Posidoniimonas polymericola: one gene and its partners. The protein of the gene in region 1 binds, or shares a complex with, the protein of each later gene. Links are inferred from orthologs where the notes say so. Each region holds a gene or a part of one and is shown in the gene's direction. Other genes may lie near its edges.

Region 1 (3,070 bases):
CCTCCCGTCGGAAACGTTCCAGCAGCTGCAGAGGCTTGCTGAAGAAAGCCGGCCGACCGCCGGCGTCGAGTTTGCGATTGAGGACGGCCGGCTCGCGGTGCTGGGCGTCCGCGCCGGTTCGGCCGCTGAGGACGCCGGCCTGCAGCCGGGCGAGCGGGTCGTGGCGATCAACGGTCGGTCGACCGAACGCATGACGCTTGCTCAGGCCGACGAACTCGCCGCGGCCGGGGAGGTCCGGCTGACCCTCGCGGGCGACCCACCGGGCGACTCCCGCACTGTGCTCCTCGAATCGAGACGGCTCACCGCGCCTACCGTGTCGGGCGTGCGGATGGTCGATCCCGGCATTGCCTATGCACGGATCGGCTCGTTCAACGCCAACACGGCCGGCGAGCTCCGCGACGCTCTCCGGAAGATGCGGTCCGAGGGCGCTGCGTCCCTGGTGCTCGACCTGCGTTTCAACCCCGGTGGCCTGCTCGAAGCCGCGGTGGACGTCGCGGATCTGTTCCTTGAGCAGGGCGAGATCGTCTCGGTTGTGGGTCGTAATGGCGAGCCCCGAGTGCTGTCCGCCGGCGACGGCCAGGCGGCTGAAGGCGTGGCGGTGGTCGTGTTGGTCAACCGCTACAGCGCCAGCGCAAGCGAGGTCGTCGCCGCGGCCCTGCAGGACCACGGCCGGGCGACGTTGGTCGGGGAGCGGACCTTCGGCAAGGGGAGCGTGCAGAGCGTGATCGCGCTCGACGAGGGACGCAGCGGGATGAAGCTCACGACCGCCGCCTACCGCCGCCCCAGCGGGGCCAACATCCACCGCTTCGCCGACGCGACCGAGAGCGACGTCTGGGGGGTGTCGCCCATTGAGCAGAACACTGTAGCCCTGACAGCCGACCAGGCGCGGCGGCTGCACGCCGCGTGGGGCCGGGGCGAACGCCCCAACGCCGACCCCCAGCTGGCGCGGGCGATCGAACAACTACGCGTGAGCAGCCAGGCCGAATGATGAAGCTGCTGTGCATTGAGTCGACCTGCGACGAGACCGCCGCGGCCGTTGTGACCGGCGAGCTCGAGGTGCTCTCGTCGGTGGTCGCGTCGCAGGAAAAGCTGCACGAGCGGTTCGGTGGCGTGGTGCCGGAGATCGCGTCCCGCGCGCACGTCGAACGCATCCTGCCGGTCATCGATCAGACGCTCGCGCGCGCCGGGCTGGGGCTCGCCGATCTCGACGCCGTGGCGGTCGCCAACACGCCGGGTCTGTCGGGGTCGCTGCTGGTCGGCGTGGTCGCCGCCAAGACGCTGTGCGCGGCTACCGGGCTGCCGCTGATCGCGATCAACCACCTGCAGGCGCACGTCTACGCCTGCCGGATGGCGGCCGGCGAGAACGTGTTCCCCTGTGTCGGCATGATCGTCAGCGGCGGGCACTCGAACCTTTACCGCTGCGACGCCCCGACCGACTTCACGCTCCTCGGCGCCACGATCGACGACGCCGCCGGCGAGGCCTTCGACAAGGTAGCCAGCCTGCTGGGCCTCCCGTACCCGGGCGGCCCCTCCATCCAGAAGGCGGCCGAGCAGGGCGACCCAAAACGCTACAACTTCCCCCGCCCGCTGCTGAGGGACGACCGCCTAGCGTTCAGCTTCAGCGGGCTGAAGACTGCCGTGCGGTACCAGCTGATCGGACCCGGCAAGGCCCAAAGAACCGGGCCACAGAACGCCGAGCCCGCGAACGGCGAGACCCCGATGCTCTCCAAGCAGGAGGTCGCCGATGTGGCGGCCTCGTTCCAGGCGGCGGTCATCGACTGCCTGGCCGGCAAGGCCGAGCAGGCGATGCGGACGACGGGCTTCGACACGCTGTGCGTCGGCGGCGGGGTCGCCGCTAACAAGCCGTTCCGCGAGCGGCTCGAGGCCGACGCCACGCGGGGCGGCTGGAGGCTGCACGTGCCGCCGTTGTCGCTCTGCACCGACAACGCGGTGATGGGCGCGATCGCGGTCGAGCGCTACCGCGCGGGCAAGTTCGCCCCGCTTGATCTCGACATTGCGCCGGGCCTGGAACGCTAGCCGAGAGGGTCGGCTCGTGGGCCGCGCGGGAACGAAAAAAAGGCGGCCCCCACGAATGAGGGCCGCCTTTGTGTGTTTCAACTACCGGAAGCTGCGGCGGGCTAGAAGCCTTTCTGGCAGCTCGGGCAGTAAGAGTTGTCGCGGTAGACCGGCTGCTCGTACTGCATCACGGGCTGGGCCTCGTAGATCACGTTCGACGACTCGGTCGACGGACGCATCACGATGTGACGCTGCGGCTGCTCGCCCGCCTGGTACTTAGCGAGCGAAGACTTCCAGGAGTCCGCGCTGATCTTGCCCTGGTGGGTGTGCAGCACGACCGCGCCCGACTTGTCGACAAACGCAACGTGCGGGAAGCTCTTGGCGCCAAACGCCTTGGCGACCTTCTGCCCGTACTCGGTGCTCGCGTCAACGCGGCACAGGTCGTACTTGCTGAGGGTCTTGTCGTCCTTGTCGGACAGCAGCTTCGCGTCGACTTCTTCACCGGGCTTGTCGAGGATTACCAGCAGGGGGCGGTCGTCCGCGCGGACCTGCTCGAGGGCCTTGCCGTAGTCGGACTCCCACTGCGGGGCTTCAACGGCCGACGGCGCAACCGCCGCTGCAATCGCCAAGGTAAACAAGCTCGTAAGCATCTTCCAAACTCCTTTTGATTGTCGGCGACCAGTGGCGACGCTGGGCAGCAACACGCGCCCTGCCGGCAAGCGGAGAGCGAGCGCCCTGGTAGACTCGACGGGGATGGCCGGGGCACGCGTTGGTGAGCGTCTGGTCAGGGGACCGCGACGACTCTGCGTGGGCCGAACGGCCGAACAGGTGGGATGGTTGCCGGAGGGACCGTCAGTCCGACGGCCTCAATAGGTGCGGATCAAAAGTTGGACTGCGTGTGGATCGGAATCTAACGGACAGGCAGCGCAGTGCAAGGGGGCGGGGGCGGTCGACAAAGCCGATTTCGCGGATTGGGTCAAGATCGACCAGCCGAGCAAATTGCCGTCCGGTGAGTCCCCAATCGATTAAACCGTGTGGGATCAACGGTTTGCAG
Region 2 (2,819 bases), on another replicon or contig:
GCCGCCGCTAGCCGGCGGCCGCTGCCGGGCGACGGGTCGCTTGCACAGCGGAGCCGGGCCGGCGAAACTCGCGGGATGGAACGAGAACTGGTCGACTGGCTCCGCGCGACGCTCCCCCGACACCCGCTGCTGCGGGTCGGCCTGGGGGACGACGCCGCCGTGATTGCCCGCGAGCGGTCTGCTGCCGAGGGTGGCGACCTGGTGGTCACAACCGACTCGCTGGGCGACGGCTCGCACTTCCTGCTGACCGAAGTCGAACCCCGCTGGGTCGGCCACAAGTGCCTGGCCGCCAACCTCAGCGACCTGGCCGCGATGGCGGCCCGCCCGACCGCGGTCGTGGTGTCGCTGATGCTGCCCCGCAGCCACGCCGACCCCGTGGCGTTGGCCCGCGGGCTCTACGCGGGCATGCTGCCGCTGGCCGAAAGGTTCGACACGGCCATCGCTGGGGGGGACACCAACTGCTGGGATGGGCCGCTGACAGTCTCGGTGACCGCGCTAGGCCGCACCACCGAGCGCGGCCCGCTCCTCCGGAGCGGCGCCCAGCCGGGCGACGCGATCCTGGTCAGCGGAGAGCTGGGCGGCAGCATCACCGGGCATCACCTCGACTTTATCCCCCGCGTCGCCGAGGCGCTGTTGCTGCACGAGCGGTACGACCTGCACGCCGGCATGGACATCACCGACGGCCTGTCGCTCGACCTCAGCCGGCTGTGCATTGCGAGTGGCTGCGGCGCCGTGCTCGACGAGCAGGCGATTCCGATCTCTGCCGCCGCCGAACAGCTCGCCGCGGCCTCCGGCGGCGACGCGCTTAGCCACGCGTTTTCGGACGGCGAGGACTTCGAGCTGCTTCTCACCGCTCCGCAAGAGGTCGCCGAGGCGATGGTCGCCGACAGACCGGTCGAGTGCGGACTGACCATTGTCGGCCAGATGGCGGAGGGCCAGGGGCTGACCCTTCGCACCGCCGATGGTAAACAAGAAGCCCTAGAGCCCACCGGCTACTGGCACTAGACACCCATCAACACCTTCAACTTGCAATCGTGACCCCGCTCGAAATCTCTATCACCACGATCGACGAAACCGACCGCCTCGGCGAGGCGCTGGCCGCCGTGCTGCCGCCCGGCACGACCGTCTCGCTGATCGGCACGCTCGGCGCAGGCAAGACGCGGCTGGTGCAGGCCGCGGCGGCCGCGCTCGGCAACAACCGCGACACGATCACCAGCCCGACCTTCGTGCTGCTCAACGAGTACACCGCCGGCCAGCGGCCGGTCTACCACTTCGACGCCTACCGCCTGAAGGACGACGACGAGTTCCTCAACCTCGGGCCCGACGAGTACTTCGAGGGCGACGGGCTGACCTTCGTGGAGTGGGGCGATCTGGTCGAGGCCTGCCTGCCGGCAGACGCGGTTACGGTCGCCATCGAGACGCTCGACGGCGAGGCGCGGCACGTGACCATCACCGGCCTGCCAGATGATACGCGGGCGGCGCTCGAATCGGCGCTGAGGGCAAGCGCCTAGCTCTGCATCGTTTGGGTAGCTTGAATTGGGGACTGGCGCTCGACCGCACCGCCGACCGACGCCGTGGTTAGAACTGGGCCGCGGTCGCGTGCCAGTCCCCATCTCAAGCGGGGGACGCTATTGGTCCGTCAAAAAGGCTTCCGGCACGTCGCATCGAAACCGTTCCCGTGCGCCGCACCAGAACGCGGCGGCAAGCCAGCCCCCCCTTTCGACTCGCCGGCTGCCTCCCCAGACCTGGTTCAGTTCCGCAGGGCTGCCCGCAGCACACAGTCATCGCTCGCGGGCTGCCCCTGGCGGTACTGGTGCAGCAGCTCTTTCGACTTTGCGGCCAGCATCCGCCGCACCTCGCGACGCTTGCCCTTCACGCGGGGGATCTTCAGCGAGTCGTACGCCGTAGTTTGGTGCCGCATCCAGGCAATGACGGCCGCCTCGGCCCGCTGCTCGACCGGGATCCGGTTCGTCCGGGCGACCGTGCCGCTGCCGACCGGCGTGGCGTGCCGGGCGACCGCCTCGGCCAGCCGGTCGCCCAGGTCGGCGTGCTTGGGGTGGAACGCCAGGTACTGCCGGACCGCGGTGGTGAACTCGCCGACGTAGTCGGACTGCGCCTGCTCGCGCCGCTTGGCGTCCGCCTCGCGGCGTTTGGCGTAGGCGTCGGTCGAGCGCTCGCCCTCCAGTTCGGCCTGGATCCGCTCGATCGTCGCGGCGGGCGCCCACACGCCACGGGAGAACATCCGGCGGCCCCGTTTCTCCTGCACCAGCCAGAACTCGCCCGCGGCCTTCACCCGGCGTGTCAGGGCCGCATCGCCCGGCGGCAAGAGACTCCAGCCTGCGGGCACATCCAGTACGGCTCCTGCTGCGTCGCAAACGGTGCGGTCACTCGGGCCGGGACGGTAGACATTGTCGCTCAAGGTGCTGATCTCTGTCGATTCCTCTGGCCGGGGCGGTCGCGCCGCCTGACACACCGCAGCACCAATTTGTACACTATACGGCTCTGCCTGGGACCTCCACGACCACTACCTCCGCGACCGAGCACCGCATGGCCTGGGCGACCCCCGATGCCTACTTCGACCAGCTAGAGCGTTGGCTTGAACTCGAAGGCGCCGCCGAGCGCCAGCGGCTCACCCAGCGGATGCAGCAGGGCCGGTCAGGCGATCCGGAGCGGTCGGGCGAGACGATCGTCAACCTGCGGATCGCCGACCACCGCTCCGGCCTGGGCGGGCGTTACCTGATCGACTTCACCAAACCGGCCGGCGAGCGGCTGCCGATGAACCGGCTCAAGGTCGGCTCGCCGGTGGTGGTCTCGAACGA
Region 3 (2,904 bases), on another replicon or contig:
TGTAGATCTTGTCGGCCGTGGCGCCGCGGTCGTAGTCGACGCGGTTGAAGGTGACAGTCGCCGGGCCGGCGACGTCGGCCGAGTCGTACTCGAGGATCACGTAGCACGAGCGGGGGTCGCCGTCACGCGGCTGCCCCACCGAGCCGACGTTGACCATGAACTTCTGCTCGCCGACCGTGTACTTGAACTCGGTCTCTTCCGGGGTGAGGAAGGTGCGGCTCTCGGTGAAGACGCCGGGCACGTGGGTGTGCCCCTGGAAGCTCGCCTTGTCGATCAGGCTGAACAGCTTTTCCATCTTCTTCTGGTTGTAGATGTCCTCGGGGAAGACGTACTCGTTCACCGGGTTGCGGGCCGAGCCGTGCACAAACAGCCAGCGGCCGTCACGGTGCGTGCGGGGCAGGCCGCCCAGGAAGTCCCAGCGGGCGTCGATGTCGGCCCGCGTGCCGGCGCCGTTCTCCAGCTGGTCGCGGGTCCAGAAGATGGCCCGCTCGGCGCCGCTGTTGAAGCCCTCGGGGTCGAACAACGCCGCCTGATCGTGGTTGCCGAGCAGGCAGACCTTGGTCTGCTTCATCACCAGGTCCAGGCACTGGCACGGGTTCGGCCCGTATCCAATGATGTCGCCCAGGCAGAAGATCTCGTCGACTTTCTGCTGCCCGATGTGCTCGAGCACGGTGGTGAGCGCTTCGAGGTTCCCGTGGATGTCGCTGATGATTGCGCGTCTCAAAGCCTCGGCGCCTTTCGCAACGGGCGGTTCTCGATCAAATTGGACTCGTTCGTCCGGTCGACCAGGGCCCGCCGCCCCGCGGGACGCCGCCCCAACCAGGAAAGTGCTGGTGGGGGTGCGACTGCAGGGAGGTCACGCAGAATACCGACCGGTTGGCTTGCCGGGGCGTCCTCGCCGAGGTCGCCGGCTTGCCGTGCTGAAACGATACAAGAGCCCTTAAGCCTAGATTCACTAGTTACTTCGGTCAAGGCGGCCGCCGGGGCGCCAAGAGAGTCCAATCGCGTGAAATTGATCGCCATCGAGACGTCTGAACGGATTGGGTCGTTGTTTGCACTCGCCCGGGGCACCGATAGCGGTGATATGGCCGTGGGGTTGCGCCTGCCGGCGGGCAGCCGCTCGGCCCAGACCCTGGCCCCCTGCCTGGCCGAGTTGCTGCAGAAAACCGGCTGGCGGGCCATCGACCTCGACGCCGTGGCGGTCTCCTCGGGGCCCGGCTCGTTCACCGGGCTGAGGATCGGGGTCACGACCGCCAAGCTCCTGGCCTACGCGGCCGGTTGTCGGGTAGTAGAGGTCAACACGCTGCGGGCCATTGCCGCGCAGGCGGCGGAGCCGGGGCAGGCTGGTTGGGTGGTGATGGACGCGCAGCGGAGCGAGCTGTTCGCCGCCAGGGTCGACGCGACAGGCGAGCTTGGCCCGGTCGAGATCGTCCCGCAGGCCGACTGGCTGGCCGGCCTAAAGCCCGGCGAGTGGGTTGCCGGGCCGGCGCTGGCGAAGCTCGTCGCGCGGCTTCCTGAAGGGGTTTCGCCGGCGGCCGAGGAGTCTTGGGCCCCAACCGCCGAAACGATCGGCCGGCTGGCGGCCAAAGCGGTTGAGGCGGGCCAGACTACCGACCCGGTCGATGTCACGCCCAAGTACTTCCGGCCCAGTGCGGCAGAGGAAAAACGGGCGGCAGAAGAGAAACGTCAGAGCCAAGCGGCCGGCTGATTTCCATCGCCTTGCCGTTTGGCTCAGCCGCCCGCGACTTCGGCCAGCGACTCGCGGGCGGCGTCGATGGTCCGCTGGATGTCGGACTCGGTGTGGGCGGCTGAGATGAAGAGCGCCTCGTACTGGCTGCACGGCAGGTAGACGCCGCGGCGGAGCATCGCCCAGAAGTACTTGGCGAACAAGGCGGTGTCGCACCTGGCGGCCACGTCCCAGGACGTGACTTCCTCGTCGACAAAGAACAGCGTGACCATGCTGCCGACCCGCGCCACGTGGTGCGGCAGGCCGACTGCGGTCGCGGCCTGGTCGAGCCCGGTCTGGAGCTGCTCGCCGAGCGCGTCGAGCCGCGCGTAGGGGGGCTCGTCGCGGAGCGTGCGGAGGGTGGTCGCGCCGGCGGCGGTCGCCAGGGGGTTGCCGCTCAGCGTGCCGGCCTGGAACACCTTGCCCTCGGGCAGCACGTGGGCCATGACGTCGGACCGGCCGCCGTAGGCGCCGACCGGCAGGCCGCCGCCGACGATCTTGCCGAGCGTGGTGAGGTCGGGCGTGATGCCGAGCAGCTGCTGCGCTCCGCCGAGCGACAGCCGGAAGCCGGTCATGACCTCGTCGCAGATCAAGAGGGCGCCGTGCTGCTTGGTCTGCGTGGCGAGGGCGTCGCGGAACTCTTTGGTCGGAACCACTACCCCCATGTTGCCGCAGACCGGCTCGAAGATCACCGCGGCGATCTGCGGGCCGTGCTCGGCGAAGACGGCAACGAGCGCCGCGGGGTCGTTGTAGGGGAGGACCAGCGTGTCGGCCGCCGCGCGCGGCGTCACGCCGGGCGAGTTGGGGGCGCCGAGCGTCGCCGCGGCGCTGCCCGCGGCGACCAGCAGGCTGTCGACGTGGCCGTGGTAGTTGCCGGCGAACTTGACCACCAGTGGGCGGCCCGTGAAGCCGCGGGCGAGGCGCAGGGCGCTCATGGTGGCCTCGGTGCCTGAGTTGACCAGCCGCACCCGCTCGACACTGGGGACACACTCGATGATCAGCGAGGCGAGCTCGTTCTCGCCGACGGTCGGCGCGCCGAAGCTCGTGCCGCCGACGGCCGCGGACCGCACCGCGTCGACGACCGGCGGGTACGCGTGGCCGAGGATCATCGGGCCCCACGAGCCGACGTAGTCGAGGTAGGCGTTGCCGTCGATGTCGAAGAGCTGGGCGCCCTTGGC

The links. Proteins that work in one complex are often made in the same cells at the same time.
Region 2: the proteins of tsaD (region 1) and tsaE are in contact, whole or in part, in a crystal structure (PDB 6N9A), measured with the Thermotoga maritima proteins. The link is inferred for Posidoniimonas polymericola from one-to-one orthologs. Residues at the interface, in WP_004082750.1 of Thermotoga maritima: Cys10, Asp11, Arg49, His50, Leu82, Gly84, Gly135, Gly136, Glu154, Thr155, Leu156, Asp157, Asp158, Ser159, Glu162, Asp165, Lys166, Arg169, Leu170, Tyr175, Lys213, Thr214, Leu217, Tyr218, Gln221, Arg222, Asn324; in WP_004082108.1 of Thermotoga maritima: Leu37, Gly38, Lys46, Lys57, Val59, Lys60, Ser61, Thr63, Phe64, Thr65, Leu66, Met67, Val69, Pro71, Tyr82, Arg83, Leu84, Asp86, Asp88, Phe89, Asp93, Ile128, Asp130, Glu131, Arg134.
Region 3: the proteins of tsaD (region 1) and tsaB are in contact, whole or in part, in a solved structure (PDB 4WQ4), measured with the Escherichia coli proteins. The link is inferred for Posidoniimonas polymericola from one-to-one orthologs.

Annotation. Positions count from the first base shown.
Region 1 is NZ_SJPO01000008.1:236,457-239,526, forward strand. What follows is about bases 13-3,012. They hold tsaD (tRNA (adenosine(37)-N6)-threonylcarbamoyltransferase complex transferase subunit TsaD), read left to right. Parts: upstream 13-987; coding sequence 988-2,037; downstream 2,038-3,012. Other genes in these bases: Pla123a_RS16975 (S41 family peptidase), read left to right, coding at 13-988; Pla123a_RS16985 (hypothetical protein), read right to left, coding at 2,139-2,666. In the rest of the region: more of Pla123a_RS16975, read left to right, coding at 1-12.
Region 2 is NZ_SJPO01000007.1:33,683-36,501, reverse strand. Bases 24-2,772 are described here. They hold tsaE (tRNA (adenosine(37)-N6)-threonylcarbamoyltransferase complex ATPase subunit type 1 TsaE), read left to right. Parts: upstream 24-1,034; coding sequence 1,035-1,511; downstream 1,512-2,772. Other genes in these bases: Pla123a_RS14780 (AAA domain-containing protein), read left to right, coding at 2,548-2,772; Pla123a_RS14785 (DUF2293 domain-containing protein), read right to left, coding at 1,751-2,419; thiL (thiamine-phosphate kinase), read left to right, coding at 76-1,005. Outside these bases: Pla123a_RS14800 (trypsin-like peptidase domain-containing protein), read left to right, coding at 1-11; more of Pla123a_RS14780, read left to right, coding at 2,773-2,819. UniProt on the Escherichia coli protein: Required for the formation of a threonylcarbamoyl group on adenosine at position 37 (t(6)A37) in tRNAs that read codons beginning with adenine.
Region 3 is NZ_SJPO01000005.1:332,760-335,663, reverse strand. The notes cover bases 24-2,857. They hold tsaB (tRNA (adenosine(37)-N6)-threonylcarbamoyltransferase complex dimerization subunit type 1 TsaB), read left to right. Parts: upstream 24-1,006; coding sequence 1,007-1,708; downstream 1,709-2,857. Other genes in these bases: hemL (glutamate-1-semialdehyde 2,1-aminomutase), read right to left, coding at 1,732-2,857; Pla123a_RS12330 (metallophosphoesterase family protein), read right to left, coding at 24-724. Also shown: more of Pla123a_RS12330, read right to left, coding at 1-23; more of hemL, read right to left, coding at 2,858-2,904. UniProt on the Escherichia coli protein: Required for the formation of a threonylcarbamoyl group on adenosine at position 37 (t(6)A37) in tRNAs that read codons beginning with adenine.